DNA from 3 places in the Bacteroides gallinaceum genome. Region 1 is predicted to be linked to each of the others. Evidence: riboswitches for the same ligand, from Rfam matches in the RefSeq annotation. Region 1 holds a riboswitch; each other region holds the start of a gene.
The links. Region 1 has a riboswitch for cobalamin ahead of QUW60_RS07025 (TonB-dependent receptor). Riboswitches for the same ligand answer to the same signal wherever they lie in the genome.
Positions count from the first base shown of each region.

Region 1 (9,934 bases):
CGGAGAACCAGCGGACAGACAGCGCATACACTGCATGGAAATGAAAGCTTCTCTCCCTATACCATCAACAACGATGCCAATCGAATCGAAGCTTTCTCAAAAAACGGTCTGATACTTGACTCGAATCGTAACGAAAGCGTGGCATTTATCGTTTCGGGTTCTTATCATGACCAGCAGTCGAACTATGCAGAAAAAATATATAATGTATATGAATCGAATGTATACGCTTCCTTACTCTATGAAAGCGAGTTCGGCGAGCAGCACAAACTGGCAGCAGGACTAAACTACAACTGGGACAATTATTCGCAGCGTGGCAATGTCATCGAACGTTACAGCCCGCAATGGCGGGACATCAGCGAAAACGTAACGGGCGTATACGCAGAATATACATGGACGCCGAACGAAAAGTTCACTTTGATGGCGGGAATGCGGGGGGACTACAGCTCACTGCACCGTTGGTTTGCCACTCCCAGAGTCCACATCAAATACGATGCAACCTCCTGGCTGAACCTGCGAGCTTCTGCCGGAAAAGGTTATCGCACGATGTTTGTATTCCCGGAGAACAGTTATCTGCTGGCAAGTAGCCGCGAACTTTACATTGAAGAAGACCTGAAACAGGAAGAGGCGTGGAACTACGGCATAAGTGCCTCTTTCCATGTTCCGGTAAAGAATGAGGAACTGACCGTAAATGCCGAGTGGTTCTACACCGACTTTCAGAATCAAGTGGTCGCAGATATGGACAGAAATCCGCATGCCGTCTATTTCTACAATCTCAACGGACGGTCAACGTCAAGTGTGTTCCAAATCGATGCCAGCTATCCGCTGTTCCAGGGATTTACACTGCTTGGGGCTTACCGATGGATGGATGTGAAAGGCACCTACGATGGAAAGACAATGCGCAAGCCGCTGACAAGCCGTTATAAGGCTCTATTGACGGCTTCATATGAAACGCCGCTCAAAAAATGGCAGTTCGACATGACGGTCCAGTTCAACGGCGGAGGACGCATGCCGACACCCGATGCCACAAATCCGCTGTGGGGCGGCACGTTCCATTCATTCACTCAGCTGAGTGCACAGGTAACGCGACGCTTCCGCAGATGGAGCATCTACGCAGGAGGAGAGAATCTGACAAATTTCAAACAGGATAATCCGGTCATTTCGGCCGACAACCCGTACAGCAGGAACTTTGACGCAACCATGGTCTGGGGGCCGACTATGGGTTACAAGCTCTATGCCGGAATCCGTTATAACATACCGAAACTATAAACTTCAAAAACAGACACTGCAATGAAAACAAAAATTCTCACATTGATGACCGCATGTATGCTGGGGCTTTCTTTCTCTTCCTCAGCGGCCATCATGAAAGACAGCAAAAAAGAAAAGGCAGAAGTAACCTTTCTCGTTTCAATGACCTGCGAGAAATGCCAGAAACGGATTGAAAACAACCTTTCTTTTGAAAAAGGCGTGACGGGACTGGATGTGGATCTTCCGAAGAAAACAGTTACAATTGAATACCGGAAAGACAAGACTTCTCCCGACAAACTGAAGGCCGCCATCAAGAAACTGGGATATACGGCAACCCCGTTCCATGTCCAGAAAGAAGGCAAACAGAAAACTGAATAACCGGCCGGACGTTACGCTTCAAAGCTACACCCTTTCAGGCATAAGATCATTATCCATGAATTGACTTTATGCCCGAAAGGGTGTAATTCTTTATATCAACCGGAATTATGCCATGATATTCACAAGGAAGAGAGAATATTTGTCTTTTCTGCTCATTAACGTGCCTTTAAAATGATAAACATTATTTGCGTATTCCAAACAAAAGACTTACTTTTGCCGAAAAGATTGGTTTCGCCTGTCCGTTCGGGCAAGCGGATTAAAAGGGAATCGGGTGGAAATCCCGAACAGTCCCGCTGCTGTGAAGCTTCATAAATCTTCCGGTAAAGGCTCATTACCACTGATGCAAAAAACGCATTGGGAAGGTTCCGGAAGAGAAGTCAGTCAGAAGACCTGCCAACATTACATGTTATCCGTATGCGAGGACAATGCGGTTAATTGGTTTTAGACACACATTTTTAAAATATGATCAGACAGAAATGCCGGCTTGCCTGGCTGTTGCCGCTGTTTGTCCCGGGGATACATGCATCCGATTTGCATGCCCAAAACCAGACAGACAGCTTGCAGCACTTGGATGAAGTGCTCGTTACAGCCCGCGCCCTACAAAAAGAGATTATTCCCGTACAAAAACTGTCGGGAGAACAGCTTCAGCGCCTCGGATCGCACAATGTTGCCGATGCGTTGCGCTATTTCTCCGGTGTGCAACTGAAAGATTACGGAGGTATCGGAGGATTGAAAACGGTTAATGTCCGAAGTTTGGGCACAAACCATGTAGGAGTTTTTTACGACGGCATCGAACTGGGAAATGCACAGAACGGGACAGTCGACCTGGGACGTTTCTCGCTTGACAATATGGAAAGTGTCACCCTCTACAACGGCCAAAAAAGTGCCATTTTCCAATCAGCTAAAGATTTCGGGGCGGCTGGAACCATCTACCTTCAGACACGGACACCGAAATTCAAGGACAATAAAAAATACAATGTCAAAGCAACCTTCAAGACCGGCTCTTTCGGTGTTGTTAATCCTGCGGTTCTTTGGGAGCAGCAGATAAACGACAAATTGAGCAGTTCTTTCAGTGCAGAATACATGTATACAACCGGAAAGTATAAATTCCGTTACGCAACAGAAGGCGGATACGACACGACAGCCGTCCGGCAAAACGGAGATGTAAACGCTTTGCGCATCGAGCACGGACTGTACGGAACTGTCAAAAACGGATACTGGCGAACCAAACTCTATACCTATTTCTCCGACCGAGGCTATCCCGGTGCCATTGTACGCAACAAGTTTACTCATGAAGACCGCCAGAACGATGCCAACTTCTTTGCGCAAGGCATGTTCCGGAAACATTTCTCAGACAAGTATCGCTTTATGGCCAGCGCGAAATATGCCTACGATTACCTGCATTATCTTGCCGATCCGCATAAGGACGAATCGCTGATGTATATCAACAACCGTTATCGCCAGCAGGAAGTGTATGTTTCAACAGCCAACTGCTTTGATCTGACATCGTTCTGGAGTTTCAATCTGTCGGTTGACTGGCAATTCAATCTTCTCAACGCAAATTTAAAGGATTTTGTCTATCCGCGGCGCAACACCGGACTTTTTGCCGCTGCCACGGCTTTTGACTTTGACCAGTTCAAGTTGCAGGCAAGTGTTCTGGGCACTTTCGTTTCTGACAAACTGAAAGAAGAAGAAAAGGGAGAAACGGCTTCCGACAAAATGGAATGGACTCCTTCTGTAGTCATCAGCTACCGGCCGTTCAAGAAAATCGGTCTGAACTTCCGTGCGTTCTACAAGCGGATATTCCGGATGCCTACATTGAACGACCTCTACTATACATTTGTAGGAAACGCTTATCTCGATCCGGAATATACAAATCAGTATAACGTAGGCGCCACTTATGAAAAGGAGTTTGCTGATTTATGGATAAAACGCATCGAGTTGCAGGCAGATGTCTATTACAACGAGGTAAAAAACAAAATTGTGGCCACCCCCACTTCAAATTTCTTCCGCTGGACAATGGTCAATTTGGGCGAAGTGGAAATCAGGGGGATTGATTTCGCCCTGCAGACAGACTGGAAATTCGGGCGTGAAGTTTTTCTCTCCGGAAGGCTGAACTATACCTATCAGAAGGCACAAGACTTTACCGACCCGACCGATGAGTTTTATGGAGGGCAGATTCCATATATCCCCTGGCACAGCGGCTCTGCTGCGCTTAATCTCAACTGGAGGTCGTGGGAAGCGAACTATAGTTTCGTCTATACGGGAGAAAGGTATTCTTCGCAAGCCAATCTGCCTGTCAATTACCAGCCATCGTGGTATACCAGTGACTTTTCTGTTGCAAAACGCCAGCAAATCTGCTCGCACGAACTGAAACTGACATTGGAGGTGAACAATCTGCTGAACCAGCAATATGAAGTGGTATCCTGCTATCCCATGCCCGGAATCAATTTCAAGTTTATAGTCCAATATACATTCTAAAAAACAGTCCATGAAGATGAAAATATATCCATTCGTTTTTTTATCTCTTCCGGTTGCGCTTTTCGGTTGCCGTGAAGAGCTGCCGGTGCTCGATTCTGAGAAAGAATACATCACGTATCCCACCGATCCGCAGACTATTGAAGGATTCTTTCTGCTTAACGAAGGAAACATGGGAAGCAACAAATGTACAATCGACTTCTTCAGCGCACGGGGCGGCTATTATTTGCGCAACATTTATCCGGAAAGCAACCCCAGCATCGTCAAGGAATTGGGTGACGTTGGCAACGACATCCAGATACACGACGGAAAAATGTATGCGGTGGTCAACTGTTCGCATTTTGTAGAAGTAATGGATGTCAGTACGGCAAAACATCTGGGAAGCGTAGACATAACCAACTGCCGGTACATCACGTTCAACGGTGACAAGGCATACGTAAGTTCGTATGCAGGACCGATACAGATTGATCCCGAAGCACGCCCGGGCAAAGTTGTGGAATTTGACACAAATACACTTCAGATAACCCGTGAAGTGGTGGTGGGATATCAGCCGGAAGATATGGTTATCTCCAACGGAAGGCTGTACGTAGCCAATTCGGGAGGATATCGCTATCCGAACTACGACCGTACCGTATCTGTCATCGACCTCGAAAGTTTTCAGGTTGTCAACACCATTGACGTAGCCATCAATCTGCACCGGATGGAAATGGACTCAAGAGGCAATATCTATGTCATCTCTCGGGGAGATTATTACGGAAACAGCTCTGACATTTATGTCATAGACTCGGCAACGGAAACCGTAACAGGAAACCTTGGAGTGTCTGCCAGTCAGATGTGGATCGATGACGACTTGCTTTACATTATCTCTTCCGAGTGGAGCTATACGGATACAGACAATAAAGTCAGCTATCTAATTTATAATACAGCCCAAGGCAAAGTGGTTTCAGAAAATTTCATCACCGATGGAACGGAAGCAGACATCCGGATGCCCTATGGCATTGCAGTCAATCCGGAAACAAAAGAAATTTATGTGAGCGATGCGACTGATTATGTTACGCCGGGGTATCTGTACTGCTTTTCTCCCGAAGGGAAAAAACAGTGGAGCGTACGTACAGGCGACATACCCGCCCATTTCGCATTCACCACAGAGGATTTCTACTACAACGATACGCCGGAAGAAACGACTTCATCGGCCTATATCACCAAGGTGATCGAATACATGCCTGCCCCGGGACAGTTTGTCAATGCCATGCCGGAATATGAAGAAGGCGACACGCAGGAAGACATGAACCGCAAAGCACTCGAAGCAATCGGAAACAACAAGCGCGGCATGGTTTCTTTAGGAGGATATGGCGGATATATAACTGTTGGCTTCGACCACCAGATTGAAAACAAGGCTGGATTAAGAGATTTCCGCATACTTGGAAATGCCTTTCAGGGTGCATCCACAGCAGCCAGCGGAGGAAGCTATGAACCTGGAATTATCCAAGTGGCAGTGGATGAAGATAACGACGGACAGCCGGACGACGGACAGTGGTATGAAATAGCCGGAAGCGCGCATCACGACCCGACTCAGGAAACATGGTACAGCACCTCTTTGAACGCCGGCAATGACATGGCCTTCTATGACGACTATGAGATCGTTTACCAGGCTCCGGACCAAGAACCGTCTACCGAAGAAGAGCAAAAGAAATACATTCCGTGGACAGACAACAAAGGCAACCAAGGATACATCACAAAAAACACATACAACAGACAAGCGTACTATCCGCAGTGGATTGCAGAAAAAGAAATCCGCTTCAAAGGATCACGTCTGCCGCAAAACGCCGTAGATCAAAGCGGGAACGGGACTTATTTCGTTCTTTATCCATTTGCCTACGGATACGCGGACAATGCAACGAATGCCAGTGACGAATCGGCCATAGACATTGACTGGGCAGTAGACGCTGAAGGAAATGCGGTTTCACTTCAGGGTATCGACCTCGTCAGAATCTACACGGGTGTCAATCAGGAGAACGGATGGATAGGAGAATGTTCGACTGAGGTAAGCGGAGTAGAAGACCTCCATGTGCTGGGAACAGAGATTCCCACCCGATAAAAACAGCTATCCGCTTCACTCCTGACAGCTGAATCCAACTCCCGGCAGACCCACATACAGTCTGCCGGAGGGAATGCTTTGTCCATACACAAAAACAATTAGCACTATTTATAAATCTAAACAAAAAGAAAAAATGAGACAATTATGCAAAATGCTCTTGCTGCTTTCGTTTGTCGGCGCAGCATCGTGTAAAGAAGATTATGCGGGCGGAGAACCCGAAAATCTGACATTCAGGCTGACAGACAGTATAGAAAGCGAAAAACCTGTAATCCTGATTTCGGATGAAACGTATAAGGCTCAGTTTCTGGCTGAGCATGCAAATGAAATCTCCACGAACGGAGTTCCCGCCGGATGGACTGTCAGCGTAAGCAAAGACTCGGGGTATGTAGCGGTTACGGCGCCATCCGCTTCATCCGGTGCAGACCAAACGTTCTCCCTGCAACTGACGGCCAAAGGTGAAGGCGGACAGACAGCCACGGCACAGATTGACTTCTATCATGCAACATTTGACGATCCGACAGGAGCCTTGGTCTTGAATGAAGGAAACATGACTTCTGAGAACGGATCACTTCTTTATATCACCCCCGAAGGATATATGATTAACAATGCATACAAACGGGTGAATGGAACCGAGCTGGGAAATGTTCCGCAAGATATGTACCGGTACGATGGAAAACTCTACATCATCTCGCAAAACGGAAACGGTAATGCGACCGGTGCAGAATTTGAAAATGACGGCATGCTGATAGTTGCAGACGCACGCTCGCTGAAAAAGAGCCGGAATTTCCTGAAAGAAGAGTTCAGCCAGCTGGACTGGCCCACGCATATCGCCGTCATCGATGAACAGCATATCTATATCCGAGACAACCGGGGAGTATGGCGGCTGAATATGGAAGACCTGTCACTGACATTCATTGAAGGAACCGAGAGTGCCCCCAAAGCACCGTTTGCCGTGGTTGGAGGAAAAGTGTACACGTATTATAACGGATCGTTCAACATGACAGGACTCCTTGAAATAACTCCGGGAAATGACAGGGCAACAGACATTTCCGTTCCATTCTATTCGCTTTACGGAATAACAGGAATAGCTCCCGCCGATAACGACTGCCTTTGGATTATGAGTTCGAAATTCGGAGGAGAAATTTCAATGAACCTTTATGATCCGTCTGCAGGAAACGACGGAAAATTGAAACGGAACTATATCAGCGAACTGCCTTCTGAAGGCTCCTCCGGCCGCTCCTTTACGGCGCAAGGCAACACAATCTATTATGCCAGCGGAACAGCAATCTATCGCCTGGTGTTCAATCCGGACGTAAAGACAGGCAGCAAAGATCCGCAGGACGAAATGCTGGTCGATCTTTCTTATCTTGACGACAATGCGGCTATCCTGTATAACGGGCTGGGCGTAAATCCTACCACAGGCTATGTCTATGCAAACACGTTGAAGGGAGTCGGCCCGTTCTACACAACCAATCAGATCTGGGTATTCAACTTCTCCGACAATGTAAACGCGCCGTTGTTCAAGTTTGAAAATTACACCCGTTTCCCCGCAGGATTCTTCTTTAACTATTGATATACAAACCTCAGAGCCTGTTTGTCTTTCCCCACGGAGCGGTTCTTCAGAACCGGACAAGCAGGCTTTTACAAAAACATACTTTTATGAACAAGACATTCACCTATTTTTTCGCCACCAGCTTGTGGCTTGCTGCCTGCACTAGCGAACAGCCAAATGAATCACAACCAGATACAGAGCCGACAGATACTGTACCGGCATCTGTCACTTTAGGCGGATATGCCTCTCCGGAGAGCGTGCTGATTCTAAACGAAGGCGCACGTATGCTTGAAAACGGTTCTCTTGCCTATATCAGTCCGGACGGAAACATCCAGTCCGATATATACAAAAGCACCAACGGAACAGAATTAGGCAATCAGGCCATAGCTCTTGATTTATACGGGAACAAGCTCTATATTATCTGCAACGACTACCTGAAACCGGAAGGAGTGTCCGAAGGCGACGGTCTGCTGATTATCGCCAATGCGGAAACTCTTCAGAAAGAGAAGGCTTATCAGCGCGAAGAAATGGTGTTCGCCCGCCCGGAAGGATGCAAACAGGAAAACGAATATCTTGAAATGGAATCCAGCCTGTCGAATATCATCGTACTGGACGAAAAGAACATCTTCATTGCAGACGCACAGGCCGTATATCGTTTTGACAGCACCACCGGAAAGCTGGCTCTGATAGAAGGAAGCTATGCATTCGGAAATCAGGGAGTAACCATCGAATCCATCATTTCTCCCAGCGGCATGACAGCCATCAACGGATTCATCTATGCAGGAGCCGGAGGCTTCTGGTCGGAAACCATGCTGGTGGAGTTTGTCAAAGGAAGCGATAAAGTCAACCGCACGCTGAAGCTTGGGAAAGGAAACCTCATCAGCGGCTTATGCAAATTAAATGACAGCACGTTAGTGGCGGGCACTTATGCAAGGGAGAGCAAAAGCAGCTACCTTTATTATATAGACATCAAGGACTGGGCGGTCAAAGACGAAAAGAGAATCAATGAAACCATCTCGCCGGACGTTTTCACTGCAACCTCCTCAGGCATATTCGCTTATAACGGAGATATCTATTTCCCGCAAGATGATGCGTCGCTTGCACGCATCTCATCAAAGACGGGAAGGACCGAAGAAGTGCTGAATGTCCGGAATGATGCGGCCAACGCCAACGGATTCGACTGCATGACCGTGGATGCGACGAAAGGATGGCTCTACATTTCAACGCACATGCAAAATTCCGAAAGCATTATCCCAGAATCTAACCTTTTGATCTATGACTTGAACGAAGAAACGCCCAGGCTTTTAAAAGACTTTTCCAACCTCACCCGATACGCAGCCGGAATCTATCCAACCAATAGATTTTCAGCAAATTAATAATTCTCCTACATTTTTGCATAAAAAGTGTAGGAGAAACACTATAAATGAGTATATTTGCCGATGATAACTCATTTAACAACATTACCATGAACAAACACCTAACCTTTCTCTCAGCACTGGCCATCGCTGCCGGGCTGAACCTGAACGCTCAGAACGCCAACCGGCTGACTGTTCAAACGAACAAGATCGGTGCGGAGATTCAACCCACCATGTACGGACACTTTTTCGAAGACATCAACTTCGGGGCAGACGGGGGCTTGTATGCCGAACTTGTAAAGAACCGTTCGTTTGAATTTCCGCAGAATCTGATGGGGTGGGACACATTCGGCAATGTCACCCTGCAAGACGACGGACCGTTTGAACGCAATCCGCATTATGTGCGGCTCGCGGCTCCGGGACATCCGCACAAACGCACCGGCATTGAAAACGAAGGTTTCTTCGGCATCGGAATCAAATCCGGCGAGCCTTATCGGTTCACGGTGTGGGCGCGCGGAGAAAACCAGAAAATCAGAGTGGAACTGATAGACAACGCTTCGATGGGGGAAACGCAGGTAATCACGGCAAAAGATCTGAACATCAATTCGAAGGAATGGAAAAAATATCAGGTCGTGCTTACTCCGAATGTTACATTTGCAAAAGCTCATCTGCGTATTTTCCTGGATTCACCGGGTACTGTCGATCTGGAACATGTTTCATTGTTCCCCGTCAACACGTGGAAAAACCGTGAAAACGGTTTGCGCAAGGATCTGGTACAGGCACTTGCAGATACAAAGCCGGGCGTTTTCCGCTTTCCCGGAGGATGCA
Region 1 is NZ_JAUDEN010000010.1:10,515-20,448, reverse strand. It holds gene QUW60_RS07035 (TonB-dependent receptor) at 1-1,266, shown strand, start outside; gene QUW60_RS07030 (heavy-metal-associated domain-containing protein) at 1,288-1,623, shown strand; cobalamin riboswitch at 1,833-2,035, shown strand; gene QUW60_RS07025 (TonB-dependent receptor) at 2,086-4,104, shown strand; partial or broken gene QUW60_RS07020 (YncE family protein) at 4,121-5,245, shown strand; gene QUW60_RS07015 (DUF5074 domain-containing protein) at 6,333-7,772, shown strand; gene QUW60_RS07010 (DUF5074 domain-containing protein) at 7,859-9,127, shown strand; gene QUW60_RS07005 (alpha-L-arabinofuranosidase family protein) at 9,217-9,934, shown strand, end outside.

Region 2 (9,934 bases), on a different contig from region 1:
CCTGACGGACAGCTTCGATGGCCAGGCGCGGAAGGTTCATGGTTGTGAAAGAAAGGTTTCCCCGCCCGAGCGAAGTCTTTTCGCCGTTGATGTTTTCAAAGACACGTGTGCGGCATCCCATTGTCGCCAGTTCATAGCGGTAGCGTTTGGGGTCGTCTGCCTTCCATTTTTCGTTTTTGTTGAATGGCGTGTCAAGAAACATGAAGTTGGGAAACAGTGCCTTGGCCGTGGTGCGGCAAGCCTTCAGAAAAAGGTCGAAGTTGGGTGTTTCAAACTTTATTTTTCCTTCTATGGCTGCGTCGAGATCCTGCATGGCAAGGTTATAGTCGGCTTCGGAATACGAAACCCCGTCCTTTACCTTGAAAATCTGGATAGGAAATACCGGCACTTCGCCTTGGTTTCCAAGTCCTTCTGTGGTAGCTTTCAGCAGTTCCTCCATAACCATGCGTCCTTCTGCCGAAGTGTCTGTCCCGTAATTGATGGAACTGAACACCACCTGGTTTCCTCCACGCGAGTGCATGGTGTTTAGGTTGTGTATGAATCCTTCCATCGCCTGATGGGTTTCTTTCCGTGTCTGTTGGAGTGAACGGTGCAGCAGATGTTCCAGCTCTTCCATTGAAACCCTTATCCCGGCAGATTCGAGCGTGTGGAGCAGCGCTGACCTGGATTGTCTGTCGGGCTCAACTGTGGTGAGCTGTTCGCCTGCGATGGCATGAAGTTTCTTCTCGTCGTGCTCCGTTCCTTTCATCTCCAGGAAAAACGAAAGGTTGGCCGCCACGGCTTTCTGGAAAGATTTCAGCACGCCTTTCGCCATGAAGAAGTCAAAGGCGGGGATTGCCTGGCCGCCATGCTGCTCGTTCTGGTTTGTCTGGAATATGATAGTAGCCAGCGTTGCATAGCTTTGAATCGACTGAGGTGTGCGGATACTGCCGTTTTTGGTGTGGAAGCCCCTTTCAAACAGATCGTCCAGGTCGTATTGGATGCATGTGGTCGTTTTGGTCGGATAATAGTCGAGGTCATGTATGTGAATGTCCCCGTTCCGGTGGGCTTCCGCATATTGTGCCGGCAGCAAATATTTGTATGTATAATCCTTGGTGATTTCTGATGCGAATGTCATCATTTGTCCAGCAGGCGTATGGCTCGACATGTTGGCGTTGCTCAGGTTCACGTCATTTTTGTCGATGGCCACGATGCCGTCCATGATGTGTTTGATTTGCGTTTTCCGCTCACGTTCGGTGTTTCTCCATTGGCGGTAGATGATGTACTTTTTTGCCACTTCAGGCTGGTCCTTCATCAGTTCGGTTTCTACCATGTCCTGGATTTCTTCCACTCCGATGGTAGGCTTTGCGATGCGTTTCACCACGTTGCGGGTGATTGATTCGATTTGTTTTTCCCGGTTTTCCATTCCGGTCGCCAGAAATGCCTTTCTGATGGCGTTGCTGATTTTGTCGCTCGAAAAGTCTTCCCGCTTTCCGTCGCGCTTGATGATACAGGTTCCGACTGTGTTCATTTTCTCTGTTTTTAATTGATGTACAATAGTTGTTTTCTTGAAGGCAGGTCTTCTGACTGATCTTTCCCCTATGGCGCCTTCCCGGTCTGTCAGACCAGTGGCTGTGGTTTACGTGCCAAGGTTCGTTAAGAATTACAGCAGCGGGTACTGTCGCCGATTCGCACGGCGTTCCCTTTTGAAACGTTTCCGCTACCTTCGGAAAACGAGTCAAAGATAAGAATAAAAAAGAACACTTTGAAAATCGAAAATTCCGTTTCTGTCTAAATTTGGGAAACTTTATCGGAGTAAAAATGCTTTGTAGTATGCTGTATGACGGTTATTTGGGTAACTGTAATTTATAATGATTTTCTTGTTTTGAAATATTGAACAAACTTCTTATGACTTATTCGTCTGATTTCTTCGGCTTCGGATCCGGAAGATTCACGGGTGTCAGACCCATTTTTTTTGCTTTCTCCAGCATGTAATTGAAGGCGGCGTCATGCTCGTTGGGTATTACTCCGTCAAGTATCGCATCTTTAATGGAACTTTTCAGGCTTCCGATCTCCCGGCAAGGCTGCAGGTTGAACACATGCATGATTTCACTCCCGTCTACTGGCGGCTGGAAGTTGCGGATGCGGTCTTTTTCTTCAAGGTCCTTGAGTTTCTGGCGCACCAGCCTGAAGTTGTCGAGGAAACGTTGTTTGCGTGCCTCGTTTTTTGATGTGATATCTGCTTCGCACAGCATCATCAGGTCGTCAATGTCATCTCCGGCCTCGAAAAGCAGGCGTCGTACGGCCGAGTCGGTCACTTCCTCATCGGCAATTACAATCGGACGCATGTGAAGCCCTACCAGTTTCTGCACGTATTTCATTTTCTCGTTCATCGGGAGTTTCATCTTGCGGAAGAGTTCGGGAACCATTTTCTCTCCGATGAAGTTATGGTTGTGGAACGTCCATCCGTTTTTCGGATCCCAGCGTTTGGTGCGTGGTTTTCCGATGTCGTGGAGGAGAGTGGCCCATCGCAGCCATAAGTCGTTGCTTACTTTTGCGATATTGTCCACCACTTCCAGCGTGTGGTAGAAGTTGTCTTTGTGAGCCCGTCCGTTGCGTATCTCTACGCCTTGCAGCGCAACAAATTCAGGGAAGATAAGTTCCAGCAGGCCGCAGCGGTCCAGGTCGATGAATCCTTTTGAAGGAATGGGAGAAAGCAGGATTTTGTTCAGTTCGTCGGCTATCCGTTCGCGCGAGATGATTTTGATGCGCTCTTTGTTGCGTTCAAGCGCATTGAATGTTTCGTCATCGATATAGAAGTTCAGTTGGGTGGCAAAACGGATGCAGCGCATCATCCGCAGCGGATCGTCGCTGAAAGTGATGTCCGGGTCGAGCGGCGTGCGGATGGTGCGTTCCTTCAAATCCTTGAGTCCGTTGAACGGATCTGCAAGTTCGCCAAAACGCGCCTTGTTCATGCATACAGCCATGGCGTTGATGGTGAAGTCTCTCCGGTTCTGGTCGTCTTCCAGTGTTCCGTTCTCTACCACCGGCTTCCGGCTGTCGTGGCTGTATGATTCTTTGCGCGCTCCTACAAATTCCACTTCCGTGTCCCGGTATTTTACCTGCGCTGTTCCGAAGTTTTTGAAGACAGACACTTTGGCTCCACGTCCCAGCTTCTGGCCGAAAGCCTGCGCCATGCTGATTCCGCTGCCCACCACCACAATGTCAATATCTTTGGACGGGCGGTTGAGAAAAATGTCGCGCACGTACCCTCCCACGATGTAGCATTCCAGTTGCAGCTCATCGGCAGTTTCAGATATCAGTTTGAATATTTTGTCCGTAAAGTGTTCTTTAAGTTCCATCTGTCTGTCTTTTGAATTCGGGCTGCAAAGTTAGACATTTTTTTTGAAAGGTGGAAGCCGCAGGTGTTCAATGGAGCGCGAGAAACAGAAATGCTTTTGAATGATTTTGTCTGATGTTTGTTCGGTTTTTGCTGAAAATTTGTATTTTTGCTTGATATATAAAGGCTGGATTATATGAGAAAGACATGTTTATTGGTTTTGCCGTTGGCTCTGATGCTGGCGGGCTGCGGCAGCGATGAGAAAAAAGCTGATGCGCTGTACAGGCGCGCCGAGGCATCGTATGCCGGAGGCAACTACAGTCAGGCCAAATTGCAGATTGACAGCATACGCAATCTTTATCCGAAAGCTTTCGAGGCGAGAAAGGCCGGCATCAGGCTTATGCAGCAGGTTGATCTGGCAGAACAGCGGAAGACGCTGGCCTATCTCGACAGCATGATGGCCGTCAAGAAGGCTTCACTTGATTCGATTGTCGGAAAATTTGTATTGGAAAAGGATACGGCCTATCAGGAAGTAGGCAACTATTTTTATCCTACGCAGGTGGTAGAGAAGAATATCGGGCGGACTTTTCTTCGCGGCCAGGTCAGTGAAGCGGGTGAAATGTCGTTAACTTCCATTTATTGTGCCGGGGGCAACATTCATCATACGGCTGTAAAGGTGAGTGTGGGAGATAATTTCGCGCAAACTCCTCCTTCGAGCGACAGTTACGAAACAACCGATTTGGGAAGACCCGTCGAGAAGGCTGATTACAAACAGGGCAGTGACGGAGGTGTGATTGCTTTCATTGCGGCCAACAGTGACAAGAAATCCATGCGTCTGGAGTTTATAGGCGACCGCAGCTATACCACCACGATGTATGCCAATGACATCAAAGCCATTGCCGAGTTGAGCGGTCTGGCGCGGGTATTGTCAAGTATTGAGGAGATAAAGAAAGAGCAGAAAGAAGCGAACCTGAAAATCCGCTTCGTTACCCGAAAGATGCAGGAAAGCGCCGCTGGTGATTAAAGCGGCGCAGAAAGTTCGTCAAGCGTTTTCCCCTCGAAGGCGCAGATGGCTTTCTTGTAGCTTAAAGGAATATCTACGGGTTCTTTTGTCGCGATGTCGTAGCCGACAAGTACGGTACGGCATTGGCATTTCAGCACGCCGCTGGCCTGGTTGATGGCGCGCTGGAGGAGCGTGAAGCTCTTGTGCCCCAAATGAATTACGGCAGTTTCTATAATCAGCTTGTCGGAAAAGAATACGGGAGCCAGAAAGTCTGCGTTTATGTTGGCCACAACCACGCTGAAATCCTGCCATTCTTTCTCTCCGAACACTTCCCGGAAATAGGAAGTCTTTGCCAGATCGTAAAGTGAAAAATAGACGGAGTTGTTCATATGTCCGTACTGATCCACATCGCTGAACCGGATCTGAACGGGGGTTACGTGCTTAAATTGGACATCTTGTTCCATAGTATAACTTTTTGTTAGTGCTTTTCGGTTTTTATATTTTCCAAATATATATCTTTTTTGTTGAAAAATGCCAGCGTTGATGGATATTTTTTTACTTTTGTCTGTCATTATCTGATGAAAGTTCAAAAACAGTTTTAAATATGGAACATAAATTTAGCAAAGAAACGCTCTGCGTGCAGGGCGGTTGGACTCCCAAAAACGGTGAGCCTCGTGTGTTGCCCATTTATCAGAGCACCACATTCAAATACGACAGCAGCGAACAGATGGCACGTTTGTTTGATCTGGAAGACAGCGGATATTTTTATACCCGTCTGCAGAATCCTACGAACGATGCGGTAGCCTCCAAAATAGCGGCGCTTGAAGGAGGCATAGGCGCAATGCTTACTTCGTCGGGGCAGGCCGCCAATTTCTATGCGGTGTTTAATATCTGTGAGGCGGGCGGGCACTTTGTCTGTTCTTCGACCATTTACGGCGGCACATTCAATTTGTTTGCCGTGACAATGAAGAAGCTGGGCATCGATTGTACGTTTGTTGATGCGGATGCTCCTGAAGAGGAAATTGACAAGGCTTTCCGTGAAAACACGAAGTGTCTGTTTGGTGAAACGATTTCCAATCCGAGCATCAATGTGCTGGATATTGAGAAGTTTGCACGGATTGCGCACAAGCACGGAGTGCCTCTGATTGTGGACAATACGTTTGCCACACCAATCAATTGCCGTCCGTTTGAGTGGGGGGCAGATATCGTGACGCATTCAACGACCAAATATATGGACGGACATGCCACTTGCGTGGGAGGTGCTGTTGTTGACAGCGGAAATTTTGACTGGGAGGCTTATGCGGACAAGTTCCCGGGACTGACTCGTCCTGATGAGTCGTATCATGGGCTTACTTATACCAAAGCGTTTGGCAAGATGGCTTATCTGACTAAAGCTACCGCTCAGCTGATGCGTGACCTCGGTTCGATTCAGTCACCCGAAAATTCGTTCCTGCTGAATCTGGGGCTGGAAACGTTGCATCTGCGCATGCAGCGTCATTGTGAAAATGCGCAGAAGGTTGCCGAATGGCTGGAAGCCAATCCGAAAGTGAAATGGGTGCATTATAGTGGACTGAAGAGCAACAAATATTATGCGCTTGCCCAGAAATATATGCCTAACGGTTCATGCGGCGTAATAGCATTCGGCCTTCAGGGAACCCGAGAGGATGCCATCCGGTTTATGGACCACCTGAAGATGATTTGCATTGTGACTCATGTGGCAGACGCGCGTACTTGTGTGCTTCATCCTGCCAGCCATACACACCGCCAGCTTTCGGACGAACAGCTGATTGAGGCCGGCGTGGCTCCCGACCTGATTCGTCTGTCGGTAGGCATTGAGAATGTGAATGATATTATAGCTGACCTGGAGCAGGCTATGGAGCAGATATAGTTGCTGTCCGGGTTTGTCCAGAATGGAAAGTAAAGCACGAGGTTCACAGAGAGGTGAAATGACAGAAACTCTGTGACTTCGTGCTTTGTTTTTCAGAATGAGCAGAAAAATGTTACCAGAAACGGGACGCTGAAATCAACCAGAAAGCCGTGAAAAATCGACACGACAACAAACTCTTGCCCGGCGCTGCGGGTAATGATGGGGAGTGTGGTGTCCATTGTTGTAGCTCCTCCGGCAGATATGGGAGCCAGGTTGCCGAACCAGCGCACCAGTAGCGGAGCGCAGAGCAAAGTTATCATTTCGCGCATGATGTTTGAAAGCAAGGCTACGGTGCCCAGTTCCGGCCCTTTGTATTCGGTGATGAAGATGCTGGATAAAGAGTAGTAGCCGAATCCCGAACCGATTGCCATACAGTCGGCCGCACTCCGTTCCGGCAGAATCAGGCTTGTCAGTGCAGAGGCAGCCAGTGTGCCGAGTATCGTCATGATCGGAAGGAAGGCAAGCCGTGGGTTGAGCGAACGGAAGTTGTTGAGCGTCTGCGGGTTGTTTCCTACGCTGAGCCCTACGCTGAACATCAGTGCGCAAAGCGCATAGAAACTGATGTCGCTTTGGGTTATGTCTATGGGGCATAGATGGAAAAGTCCGGCCAGTACCCCGATTGTGAAAAATCCGACAATAATCAGGCTTCCTTTCATTTCGCAGATTCTTTTTTCCTTGTTTTGTTAAGCCGGGCCCATAGTATTTTGGCTGCGATGCAGCTTCCTGCTACGGCTGCCACTGTAATGACAAACGCTTCGATGCCCAATGTGCCCAGGCCTTGTATGATTTTTTCATTTTCTCCCACTTCTATTCCGAGCAGGAACAGCAGTATCCAGATGAGCACTGTAATGATTCGGTTGAGTTGCGGCAGCTGACGGTTGCGGAGCAAGAAACCGAGGCACATCCCCCCGAGCATGAATCCGATGACTGTAAACATTTCTTATAGCGTTGAATGGTGCATGTACAAAAACACAGAAACACCCGCCGCACAATCTTCATTCCCGAAGCTTTGGCTTTGTGTTTCTGCGTTTTTGTTGAGATCGTAAAATCTGAGATTACTTAAACGACTTTTGGTAGATGTTCAAAACCTCCTCATCCGTCAGCGGACGCGGGTCGAGCGTGAAGAGTGCTCCCATCGTATCCCTTGCGTTCTGTACCATCTTGGGGAAGTCTTCCATTTTGATTCCCCAGTCGCTGAGCTTCAGCTCGTGTACTTTGCATTCCTTCTGCATGCGTACCAGCGCATCGATGAAATCGCTCGGGCGGTTGCTCTTCAGCTGGGTCATCACTTCCGCCATCTTCATGTAGCGTTTCATGCAGTCGTTCCGGAATGTTTCGAAGTAAGCTTCGCTGATAGCGATGAGGCCGGCTCCATGAGGCAGTTGCGGATAATAAGCACTCATGGCGTGCTCCATGGAATGTTCCGACGTGCAGCTTGAGGTTGATTCAACCAGTCCTGCCAGCGTGCTTGCCCAAGCCACTTTGGCGCGCGCTTTTATGTTGCGCCCGTCAGCTACGGCTACAGGCAGGTATTTGTATAGCAGGCGGATGGCTTCCAGGGCATACAGATCGCTTATCGGTGTCGAGCAGTTGGCGATGAAGCCTTCTGCTGCGTGGAAGAAAGCGTCGAATCCTTGATATGCCGTAAGGTGCGGAGGTATGGAAAGCATCAGCTCCGGATCGATGATTGACAGGGCGGGGTAGGTCAGTTCGCTGCCGAATCCGATTTTCTCTTTTGTGTCTTCGTTGGTGATGACGCTCCAAGGGTCAGCTTCCGTTCCGGTTCCGGCGGTTGTGGGAATGGCTACAACGGGCAGCGCTTTGCTGACCGGCCGTCCTTTCCCTGTGCCGGCAGGTATATAGTCCCAATAGTCGCCCGGATTGCATGCCATCACGGCTATGGCTTTTGCCGAATCGATGCTGCTTCCTCCGCCCAGTCCGACTATGAAGTCGCATTTTTCGTCCTTGCAGAGCGCTGCCGCCTCCATGACATGCTTTTTGGTGGGATTGGGAAGTATCTTGTTGAAAACAACCGATTCGGTTTCATTCTCTTTCAGCAGTTCGATGACCTTGTCCAGGTAACCGTATTTTTTCATGGATGTGCCTGAAGAGATGACAATCAAAGCTTTCTTTCCGGGGAGCTTTTCCGTTGCCAGCCTCTTTATTTCTCCGCATCCGAACACGATGCGTGTCGGGATGTACAAACTGAATACCGGATTTGTGTTCATAATGCTTAATGTTTAAAGTTTGTTTATTCAAATGTACGAAAAGAAACGCATAAACCGTGGTGAATAGTGTTAAAAATAATGATACCTCCCATTACTTGGCCGAGAGCGGTTTGCCGACGAAACGCGGACGCGCGAAAGGCTTGCCGCCCGAGATTGTCCGGCTGGATACGGCACGTTGCCGCGACTGTTTGGTCTGCAGGTCAAAAGTCACGAATGTGTCGAAGTCGGGCGAAGTGTCTGTGCCGTCTTTCATCACCCGGTCATAGATCGCTTTTCGTGACGGCGCGTTGAATCCGGCGTTGTTTTCGTTCATCATGCTGTTTTCTGTGGGGCGGTAGGCACCGTAAGCATACGTGCAGGCACCTTCAAAGATACCCAGTCCCTCATCGCCGTAGTTTTCGTTTTCAAGGAACTGATGCCAGAGCACCTCGCTTCTATCGTCTGTGAAGTCCACATTCTGCGCCCATCCGTATTGCGACTGGAGGTTCTGGATCTGTTCTTTTTCTGCCTTCGGGATCGAATTGCTGTAAGCGTATTCATCTTCGAGTTTTGCGAATCCGTGCCCTACGGCTTCATGAACAAGCACTTCTCTGAAATGCTCGCTTTCAAGGCTGTCTATCACCGGGCAGTAAGCGATGGCGAAATCCGTCATATCAGGGTTGGTGAAGCCGTAATAGGTAGTTCCGGCATATTGGTTTGTGTTCAGAATGACTACAGCGAGAACCTTGTCATAATCGATGTCCTTGACACAGTGCGTATAGCTGATGACTGCAAAGCTTTCGCCTGTGATGAGCGTGCTCCCGCCCCCTTCCAGGCTGCATCCGAAGGCTGTTTCATAGCCGCTCCCGAAGATATTGTTTTTTGAAACGGCGGTTACCGTATACACGTCAAAATATTCCTTCAGCGATGTGAAAGGTTCTTCCGTGAAAAGATTCTCGTAGGCCTTTTCCATGGTCTGGTCGTAAGTCCCGTTGCTTATCTCCGCATCAATGAAGCCGTCGCCCATCAGCACGATAGGAATCCCGTTCCCTATTGTTGCCGACTGCAGCGTCTTTACCTTTCCGTCTTCAGAATAGTCGGTTGACTCGCTTCCGGTGCTTCCTTCCTGGATGATGGCGATCGTGGCCAGGATTATCTGCTGCCTGCTTTCTTCTTTTACAAAGTATAATGAGCAGACGCGGCTCTGCACTGCCGGGTTCGGGTCGACATTCAATGTCAATGTGTATTGGGTGAGCGCGCGTGAATCGGAATCTTGGTTGATCCATGAACTGTTGCCGATAATCATCAGTTTGTCGGCACTGATGGACGTGGAGAATTCGATGTTCAGCTCGCCGCCTTCCGAGTCTATCTGATATACGTTTTGCGTCAAGTGCACGTAGTCGGAAGTTTCCTGCCTTATGGTAATTGTCCGGCTGAGTCCTTCCGAAGTCAGTATCAGTGAAGCAATGCGGCTTTCA
Region 2 is NZ_JAUDEN010000013.1:22,905-32,838, forward strand. It holds gene QUW60_RS08535 (anaerobic ribonucleoside triphosphate reductase) at 1-1,510, opposite strand, end outside; cobalamin riboswitch at 1,536-1,722, opposite strand; gene QUW60_RS08540 (CCA tRNA nucleotidyltransferase) at 1,893-3,341, opposite strand; gene QUW60_RS08545 (outer membrane protein assembly factor BamD) at 3,516-4,343, shown strand; gene QUW60_RS08550 (acyl-CoA thioesterase) at 4,340-4,786, opposite strand; gene QUW60_RS08555 (O-acetylhomoserine aminocarboxypropyltransferase/cysteine synthase family protein) at 4,927-6,210, shown strand; gene QUW60_RS08560 (LysO family transporter) at 6,303-6,905, opposite strand; gene QUW60_RS08565 (lysine exporter LysO family protein) at 6,902-7,186, opposite strand; gene QUW60_RS08570 (iron-containing alcohol dehydrogenase) at 7,305-8,477, opposite strand; gene QUW60_RS08575 (M64 family metallopeptidase) at 8,569-9,934, opposite strand, start outside.
Region 2: linked by a shared signal. The riboswitch ahead of QUW60_RS08535 (anaerobic ribonucleoside triphosphate reductase) and the one ahead of QUW60_RS07025 (TonB-dependent receptor) in region 1 are both predicted to bind cobalamin.

Region 3 (9,934 bases), on a different contig from region 1:
GGGAGATTTTTACCGATGCGGTAATTCGTGTGCTGGCTGAAAGCCGTGAGCATCTTGTTTTCATCTTATGGGGATCGTATGCCCAGAAGAAAGGTGCTTTTATCGACCGTCAGAGGCACCTTGTACTGACATCCGTACATCCTTCTCCCTTGTCGGCCTATCACGGTTTCTTTGGAAACAAACACTTCAGCCGGGCCAATGCTTATCTTGTAGAGCATGGAGAAAAGCCCATACAGTGGTAATCCCGGAAGCGGATTGAAGCAGAACAGAAACTCAAATGCAGAAACGCAAGGCTGCAAAACGCTGTTTGTGACCTTGTGTTTCTGCATTCAGTTTGTTTGTCGGTTTTTTCTATTTTGCGGTATAATGTGTTGTTAGATCAGCTGCATGCCCAGTTTTTCACATTCCTTGCGCATATCTTCCGGCCAGATGCTTGCCTGGATTTCCCCGATATGCGCTTTTCGAAGATAGAGCATACACAGGCGTGACTGTCCGATACCTCCTCCGATTGTGAGAGGCAGCGTTCCTTCCAGCAGGCGTCGGTGGAAATACAGTTTGGTGCGTTCTTCTTTTCCGGCCAGTTCCAGCTGCTTCAGCATTGCTTCCTTGTCTACGCGTATACCCATTGATGAGATTTCAAAGGCACGTCCCAATACGCTGTTCCATACCATCAGGTCACCGTTCAGTCCCGGCAGGCCGGTCTTGGGATCGATCGTAGTATAATCGTCATAGTCCGGAGCGCGCAGGTCGTGCGGTTGTCCGTTGCTCAGCTTGCAGCCGATACCGATGATAAACACGGCACCGTAACGTTCGGTAATGAGGTTTTCGCGTTCTTTGGCCGTTTTGTCGGGGTACATCTGCAGCAAGTCTTCTGCATGGATGAAATGCACGTCATGTGCAAGGAAAGGAGTGATTTGCGGATACATTTCACAGATCATGTATTCGGTGCGCCGCATGGCAGCATAGATGCGAGTGACAATGCTTTTCAAGAATTCAACAGTGCGCTGTTCGGGAGTGATTACTCGTTCCCAGTCCCACTGGTCAACATAGAGCGAATGGATGTTTCCGAGCTCTTCATCTGCCCGTATCGCATTCATGTCCGTGTATATGCCGTATCCCGGTTCGATTTTATAATCGGCCAGTGTCAGCCGTTTCCATTTTGCAAGCGAGTGCACTACTTCAGCTTCCTTATCTCCCAAGTCTTTGATGGGGAAAGTAACAGGGCGTTCCGTTCCGCTGAGGTCATCGTTGATGCCCATTCCTTTCAGTACGAAAAGCGGTGCCGTTACACGGCGCAGGCGGAGTTCGGATGACAGGTTCTGCTGGAAAAACTCCTTTATTTGTTTAATGCCCAGCTCGGTTTGTTTCATGTCGAGCAATGGCTTGTAGTTCGCAGGTTTTATAAGATAGCTCATACTTCGGTTTGTTTTGTTATTATTGTATATGTTTGGCAAAGATAGCCTTATTTTGTAAATGTGCAATATGTTTCTTTGGAAAACTTGTCAAAATGATTGTTCTTCTGCTGTGATAGCGTTATTTTGAAAAGCGTTTGTTGTCTGCTTTTATTTCATGGATTGCTGTTGTCCATAGGGCAGATGCGCAAAAAAATAGCCTGCCGTTCTCACTTGACAGACGGCAGGCCTTGATTCATTTTTTTTACCGAAAAGCAGGCTTATCGGTTCTTGTACATATTTTCGTAGTAATTCTGATAGTCACCGCTCGTTACGTTCTTCACCCATTCCTGATTGTCCAGATACCATCTGATTGTCTTTACGATTCCGTCTTCGAATTTGGTTTCGGGATACCAGCCCAATTCATTCTTGATTTTTGTCGGGTCGATGGCATAACGCTGGTCATGCCCCAAGCGGTCTTTTACAAATGTAATCAGCGAATCGTTGATCCAATCGATATTGATTTGTCCGTCGGAGCCGATTTCTTTTTTCTTGAGTACAGAACGGTATGCCGGCTCTTCTGTCATCAGACGATGGATGGTGGCGATTGTCAGTTTGACGATTTCTATATTTTGTTTTTCGTTGTGTCCTCCCACGTTGTATATCTCCCCGTTGCGTCCGTGCTGGATTACCATGTCGATGGCTTTGCAGTGGTCTTCGACATACAGCCAGTCGCGGACATTGGTCCCGTTGCCATAAACCGGAAGACGTTTTCCCTCGAGAATGTTCTTGATTATCAGCGGTATCAGTTTTTCAGGGAAATGGTAAGGGCCGTAGTTGTTTGAGCAGCGTGTAATGGTGACCGGCATCTTATAGGTGTCGCGATAAGCCATTACGATAAGGTCGGCGCTGGCTTTTGAGGCGCTGTACGGGCTGTGCGGGCAGATTGGAGTTTCTTCAGTGAAATATCCTTCATCTCCCAGCGAGCCATAGACTTCATCCGTTGAAACCTGATGATAGCGCACACCCTTTCTCCATGTGGGATAGCCATATTCATCCTTGCCTGTCACCCACGCACGGCGGGCTGCGTCAAGCAGGTTTTGAGTGCCGAGAATGTTGGTCTGCAAGAACAGTTGCGGATTTTCTATGCTGCGGTCAACGTGGCTTTCTGCTGCAAAGTTCACGATGTAGTCAAACTTGTATTCGGCAAACAGCTGGTCGGCCAGATTGCGGTCGCAGATATTCCCTTTGACGAAATAACAGCGTTCGTTGTCAATGTCATCGGCAATTGTTCCCAGATTGCCGGCATAAGTCAATGCATCAAGAACCACCACTTTTATGTCATCGTATTTTGCCAGGATGTATTTGATATAGTTGGCACCGATGAATCCGGCCGCTCCTGTTACAAGATAAGTTTTCATAATTTGGTCTTTAATTTATCGCCGCAAATTTCGGAAAGTTTTTTGAAAGTGACAAGTTTTTTTATCTTTTATCATTCAGTTCGATGACTTCCATATCTGAGAAATTTCCGTTGTCAACGGTGAAACGAACCAATGTTCTTGCCTTATGGAACCCATAGATGCCCGCCGCTCCCGGATTGATGTGCAGCAGTCCGAGTGTCTTGTCAAATTTTACTTTCAGAATGTGCGAGTGTCCGCTTATGAACAGTTTGGGCGGGTTGGCGAAGATTTGCTTGCGTATTGAGGGGTCGTATTTTCCAGGATAGCCTCCGATGTGCTTCATCAGCACGCTGGCTCCATCTACGGTGAACTGAGCTGTTTCGGGATATCGGACACGTATGTCCTGTCCGTCAATGTTGCCGTATACGGCGCGTAGCGGACGGAAGGCCGCAAGGCGTTCGGCGATTTCAAGCGAACCGATGTCGCCTGCGTGCCAGATTTCGTTGCAGCTGTCAAAATATTTCAGATAGCGTTCGTCCCAATAGCCGTGGGTGTCGGATAAGAGTCCTATTCTTGTCATGCCTGTTCTTTTTTGTTTTCGGATATGAGCAGCAGCTTGTCGCCCGGATGCAGTTCCAGCTGCCCGTTGGGGATGATGAATTCGTTGTCCCGTTTCACCAGCATCACGAGTGTTCCCTGCGGGAGCTTCATGTCGGCCAGCCTGTTCCCTTTCTGAAGCATCTCTGTTGTCAGGGTCAGATCATTGAGCGACGAGTCGATTTCGTCAGGCAATTCTACGCCGAACTCGTTTCCTTCCTTCTCTGCCGGAAGGTCAAGGTGGAGTATCCGTGCCGTTTTGGCAATGCTCATCCCCTGGATAATCAGTGAGAGCAGCGTGATGAAGAACACGATGTTGAACAGTTGCTGCGACCCTTCGATTTCTGCCAGAACCGGATAAGTGGCGAATATGATGGGAACAGCGCCGCGCAGTCCCACCCATGATACAAACAGGCGTGCCTTGTTGGTCAGTTTCCTGAACGGAAGCAGGCATAGAAACACGCTTATCGGGCGTGCCGCAAGGATCATGAAAATGCCGATGAGCATTGCTACCGCAGCTATGTCGAGCATTTCATGCGGATTGACCAGCAGTCCTAGCGTGAGGAATACGATGATCTGGAACAGCCAGGTAAGTCCGTTCATGAATGTGCTGATGTCTTTCCGGAATGCCAGCCGTGCGTTTCCTACAATCATTCCCATAATGTATACGGCCAGGTATCCGTTGCCTTTGAGCTGGTCGGTTACGGTGAATGTGATGAATACCAGGCTGAGCAGCAGGATCGGATAGAGCGAGCTGTTTGAGAGGTTGATCTTGTTTACCAGCCACACGGAGAAGCGTCCGGCGGCGTATCCGATCACGCCTCCGAAGAAGAACTGGATGAGCAGGTCTTTTCCTACAATCAGAAAGTTCAGGTCGTTTCCGCTGGATATGACCTGGATGAGGATGATGGTAAGCATGTAGGCCATCGGGTCGTTGCTTCCGCTTTCCAGCTCGAGCATGGGCCGGAGGTTCTGCTTCAGATTCATGTTCTGTGAGCGCAGAAGATTGAACACGGAGGCAGAGTCGGTTGACGACATGGTGGCGGCCAGCAGCATCGAAGTGAGCAGAGGCAATTGGATGTTGGTGTTGTCCCATCCCGAAATCCAGTAGATGAACGCTCCGGTGAGCAAAGTGGTCAGGAGCACGCCTAACGTAGACAGTACGATGCCGGGCTTGAGTACGGGACGGATGTCGGCGTACTTTGTGTCCATGCCTCCTGAAAAGAGGATGATGCTCAACGCTATCATTCCGATGAACTGGGCGTCGGATGCGCTGTGGAACTGCAGTCCCAGTCCGTCACTTCCGAACAGCATGCCTACAACGAGGAAGAGCAGCAAGGTCGGTATTCCGAACCGGTAGCCCGTCTTGCTGATAAGGATACTTGAAAGAATCAGGATGGAGCCGATAAGAAGAATGTTTTCTGCCGTAAATATCATGGGCTTGAGTTTTTTGTGGTTTGTGAAATGTCTGTTTTATCCATTTCCGGTGCGGCCTTTGCTGGCAAGAAAGATGGCTCGGCTCTTGAAAAAGTTTGTCTTCAGCCTGGAGATGGTTATCTTTAAGCTGAAGATATGTATCTTTAGTCTGGAGATTTGCATCTTCAGGCTAGAGATCTAGATTTTTACAGGCCGGCATAAATTTCCTGTCGGCTTTCCGCTGCATTGTCCTCATGGGACGTATGGTCAGAAATGGATACTTTTTGTTGCAAAAATAGGAATAAAAATAAAAAAATCGTTATATTTGCAATGTTTTGTTCCGTTTGTGCTTCCGGATGGCGAAGCCGCGGATGAAAAGGGAATCGGGTGAAAGTCCCGGACAGTCCCGCTGCTGTAAGCTCCATAAGCGGTTGGCCCGTTTGCTGCAAGCCACTGTTTTCCGCTGATTGTCGGGAAAACGGGAAGGCAGGGTAATACCGGAGTAAGTCAGAAGACCTGCAAAACGAAGTCATGCTTGCATTCTCGAGGAAAGGATGGCAAGATTGAGGTGTGCAAACGTTTCAAACTTAAAATAAAGTATTATGAATGTAAAGAGTTTTTTGATAGGCATGCTTTGCCTGTTGGCGACGGGTGTATCGTTTGTGTCCTGCAATGACGACAACGACGATTTCCTGGATGATACGGGTTCGAAAGTATCTTTGCCGGGGCGCAGGGCTTACATCCTGTATGAAGGAAGCTACGGACAGGGCAATTCCGGCCTGGCATTCTATGCTCCCGACGGCAATGCGGATTTTATCGGCGACATATATACGGTGCAGAACGGAAAGGGATTGGGGGATACCGGTTCGGCGATGATCGAACATGACGATAATATTTATGTCGTTGTTTCCGGTTCGAGCTATGTGGCCCGCCTGAATGCTGCGGGAGTGGAGCAATGCCGCCACGAGTTTGAGTACATGCCCCGGTATATTGATGCAGAAGACGGCTATGTTTATGTAACTCAGTATGGAGGGCGCGTGAGCAAGCTGGATGCGGTTACGCTGGATGAGGTTGGCGTTTATCAGGGGCAGTCTGACCATGCATATGAAGGCATCGTCGAATGCAACGGTTTGCTGTATGTAGCCGACAGCCAGACCCGTGACGAGTCTGCCACAGTGGTGTTGGGATATAACAGCGAAGTGCTTGTAATCGATCCGAACTCGATGCAGCTTAAGCAGACTGTGTCTGTTACGGTGAATCCCGAACGCTTGTGGGAATGTGACGGCAAGGTCTATTTGATTTCAAGAGATGTTTATGACCTTACCAGCTATCAGAAGATTTCAAGAAATGAACTTCAAATAATAGATCCGTCTAAGGGTAATCAAGTGACAGAAATAAAAGAGGCTACGAAGTTGGCCAAAGGAGATAATGGCTTACTTTACCTCATTGATACAGATACTGAAAATTCGTTCTTCACTTACAATATCAGCACCGGGAAGATTACCGACCATACTTTCTTGAACAATAATCCGGAAGAGCTTTCAAGCGCAACGATTTATCTGTTTGAAGTGGATGATGAAACGGGCGACATCTATATCGGTACGAGCGATTATGTGTCGGAAGGAACGGTTTATCGTTTTGATGCCAGCGGCACGTTTAAAGAAAAGTTTGATGCCGGAGGTATCAATCCCAATTCCATGATATTCGTAGACTGAGAAGAATGAAACGTGTATTATTAGCTGCTTGCATAATAACTTTGGTCTTGCTTTCGGCTGCTTGCGGCAGAGGAAGCAAGACTTCTTCTGTTTCGGCAGGTGACACGCTGCAGTTGAGGTATGCCCGCAATTTGTGCATTGTCCGTTATCCGGATTACACCATGGCCGTATTGCGCAATCCGTGGGATACCTTGAAAACGCTGCACACCTATGCGCTGGTGGACAAAAGGGATTCGCTGCCGGAAGGGTTGCCTGACAATGCCACTGTGGTCAGAGTGCCGCTGGAAAGATGCATGGTTTATTCGTCCGTTCATTGCAGCCTGCTTAAGGAACTGGATGCGCTGCACCGGATTGCGGGCATATGCGGTCTGGAGTATATGAATATGCCGGAAATAAAGGACGGATGCGAAAAAGGAACAATTGCAGACTGCGGAAACAGTCTGGCTCCGGACGTGGAGAAGATCATTGATTTGCATCCCGATGCAATACTGCTTTCTCCATTCGAGAACAGCGGGAGTTATGGCAAAATAGGCAAGCTGGGCATTCCTTTGATTGAATGTGCCGATTACATGGAGGCTTCTCCCCTGGGGCGTGCGGAATGGATGATGTTTTATGGATTGCTGACAGGCAGTTGCGGACGCGCTGACTCGTTGTTCAGAGCGGTCGAAACAACGTATCTTCGGGTGAAAGCGCTGGCTGCTCAAGCAAAAGTGCGTCCTGCGGTTATCTGTGACTTGAAATACGGTTCTGTCTGGTATATCTCGGGCGGAGAAAGCACCACGGGAAAAATGCTGGCTGATGCCGGAGCCGACTATGTTTTTGCAGACCTGAAGAACAGCGGTTCTGTTCCGATGGCTTTCGAAGCCGTGTTTGATAAAGGACAGTATGCAGACTACTGGCTGATAAAGTATAACCAGCCCCATGACAAGACTTATAGTGAGCTGGCCTCAGAGTACGCTCCTTATTCCCGTTTTCTTGCTTTCCGTAACCGGCAGATCTACGGATGCAACAGCCGTCGCATTCCTTTTTATGAGGAAACGCCTTTTCATCCCGACTGGCTGCTGAAAGATATGGTAAGCATTTTTCATCCGGAACTGCTGGAAGGCTATCGTACTAAATATTTTACAGAGTTGGCGGAATGAACAGGCGTAGAGGATTTGTGTTTGGAATGCTGCTTTCGCTGTGCATTCTTTTGCTTGTTGCGGCGAACCTGTTTTTCGGTTCGGTTGATATACCAGCCAGAGCTGTCTGGGAAATTCTTTCCGGCGGCGAGGCGGAAAAAGCGAGTTGGGCGTATATTGTTTGGGAATCACGTTTCCCTCAGTGTGTGGCGGCTTTGCTTTGCGGGGCAGCCCTTTCAGTTTCGGGATTGATGCTGCAAACTGTATTCAATAATCCTCTTGCCGATTCTTCTATTCTTGGAATCAGTTCGGGGGCAAGTCTGGGAGTCGCCCTTGTCGTAATGGCTGGAGGCAGCAGCCTGGCGGCAGGCGTTTTCAGTCTGTCGGGCTTCTTTTCTGTTTTCTTGGGCGCACTGGCAGGTGCTGTGGCCGTTCTTGCCTTGATTTTGTTTCTTTCTTTTCTGATAGAGAGCGGTGTGATGTTGCTTATTGCAGGGATCATGATCGGGTATGTTGTGTCTTCTGTAATTTCTCTGCTGAGTTTCTTTTCAGCAGCCGACAACGTACAGTCTTTTGTCATTTGGGGGCTCGGCAATTTTGGCGGAGTGTCTTTTGACCAGCTTCCTGCCTTCAGTCTTTGTATCGTAGCCGGTCTGGTTGTCGCTCTTTTGCTGATAAAGCCGCTGAATGCCTTGCTCCTGGGGCCTCGCTATGCGGAAAACCTGGGAGTCAACGTCCGTCGGGTGCGGAACCTGCTGTTGTTGTCTACAGGCATTCTGACTGCCGTGACAACAGCTTTCTGCGGGCCTGTAGCCTTTATCGGTCTTGCCGTACCTCATATTGCACGTTTGCTGTTGGGAACGTCTAATCATAATTCGCTGATGCCTGTTACTTTGCTCTGCGGATCGGCGATGGCCCTTTTGTGCAATCTGATTTGTGCGCTTCCCGGTGAGTCGGGCATCATTCCTTTGAATGCCGTGACTCCCGTTTTGGGTGCTCCTGTTGTTATTTATGTGATTATCAACCGTCGGAAACTGCAATATTTTAATTGATGGAAGCGGGTCAGGTTATAGTGGAAGGGAATAAGCTTGCCATAGGATATGCAGGCAAGCAGAGCCGGACGGTGCACCGTGATTTGAATTTCCGCCTCTGTTGCGGAGAGTTCACCTGTTTGTTGGGAGCGAATGGAAGCGGAAAATCTACGTTGCTGCGTACGCTCGCAGCGGCCCAGCCTCCTCTATCCGGCAGTCTGACATTGTTTGGAAAACCGGTCAGTGCATACGATCCCAAGGAACGTTCACGGTTGATAGGTCTTGTGCTGACAGATAAGACGCAGACGGGCGGCTTGTCTGTCTATGATTTGGTATCGCTCGGGCGTCAGCCTCATACGGGATTTTTCGGCCGTTTGAGCACGCATGACAAAGAAGCTGTTTCCCGGTCGCTTGAAGCTGTAGGCATGCTGCATAAAGCGGATTCATACATGGCTCAGCTTTCCGACGGAGAGCGGCAGAAAGTGATGATTGCGAAAGCGCTGGTTCAAGAATGTCCGTTGATTTTGCTGGATGAGCCCACAGCGTTTCTTGATGTTGTAAGCCGGATAGAAATCATGACGTTGCTGCATCGGATTGCTGCGACAGAGCAAAAGGCGGTTTTAATGTCTACGCATGATGTGGAGCAGGCTCTTGTTCTTGCCGACCGTCTATGGCTCATGACCGGCCGGTATGGTTTGGAATGCGGTTGCACGGAAGATCTGATTCTGGCCAACCGGATGGATTCTCTTTTTGAATTTCAGCCGGACATCCGTTTCGATTTAATGCATGGCGGATTCTCGCCGGAAGTGAAGGGAAAGAAGTTCATTGTTCTTGAAACCGCCGACGAGGTCTTGCGCCACTGGACTCAGAATGCACTGAACCGCCATGATTATTTTTGTTTGATGCCCGGTCAGCAGACCGAATTTCATGGATTGCCTGTCCTGAAAGTTATTTCTCCGGATCAGATTCTATTGGAGGCTAATGGCACGGAAATCTGCTGTTCTTCATTCGAAAATTTGTTTCATGTCCTTTCTTGCCGGTCATGATTTTGTATTTTTGAAAAAAAACTATATTTGTATCTGAATATTATGATAACATTTTATGGCAAAGATTATTTTATTGAAAGGTACGGAGCCCCGGTTGTATCAGCTGGTGGCTCCGTTGGTCATGAATTCCGAAATATTGAAATATAACAATAACTATCCTTTTAAGACGAGCGACTCATTCGTATGGTTCGTGGCCGTTAAGGAAGAGCTGGTGCAG
Region 3 is NZ_JAUDEN010000006.1:30,823-40,756, forward strand. It holds gene ung (uracil-DNA glycosylase) at 1-242, shown strand, start outside; gene asnA (aspartate--ammonia ligase) at 375-1,415, opposite strand; gene rfbB (dTDP-glucose 4,6-dehydratase) at 1,673-2,812, opposite strand; gene QUW60_RS04965 (metallophosphoesterase family protein) at 2,874-3,371, opposite strand; gene QUW60_RS04970 (potassium/proton antiporter) at 3,368-4,825, opposite strand; cobalamin riboswitch at 5,123-5,342, shown strand; gene QUW60_RS04975 (NHL repeat-containing protein) at 5,407-6,519, shown strand; gene QUW60_RS04980 (ABC transporter substrate-binding protein) at 6,525-7,661, shown strand; gene QUW60_RS04985 (iron ABC transporter permease) at 7,658-8,692, shown strand; gene QUW60_RS04990 (ABC transporter ATP-binding protein) at 8,692-9,717, shown strand; gene QUW60_RS04995 (hypothetical protein) at 9,773-9,934, shown strand, end outside.
Region 3: linked by a shared signal. The riboswitch ahead of QUW60_RS04975 (NHL repeat-containing protein) and the one ahead of QUW60_RS07025 (TonB-dependent receptor) in region 1 are both predicted to bind cobalamin.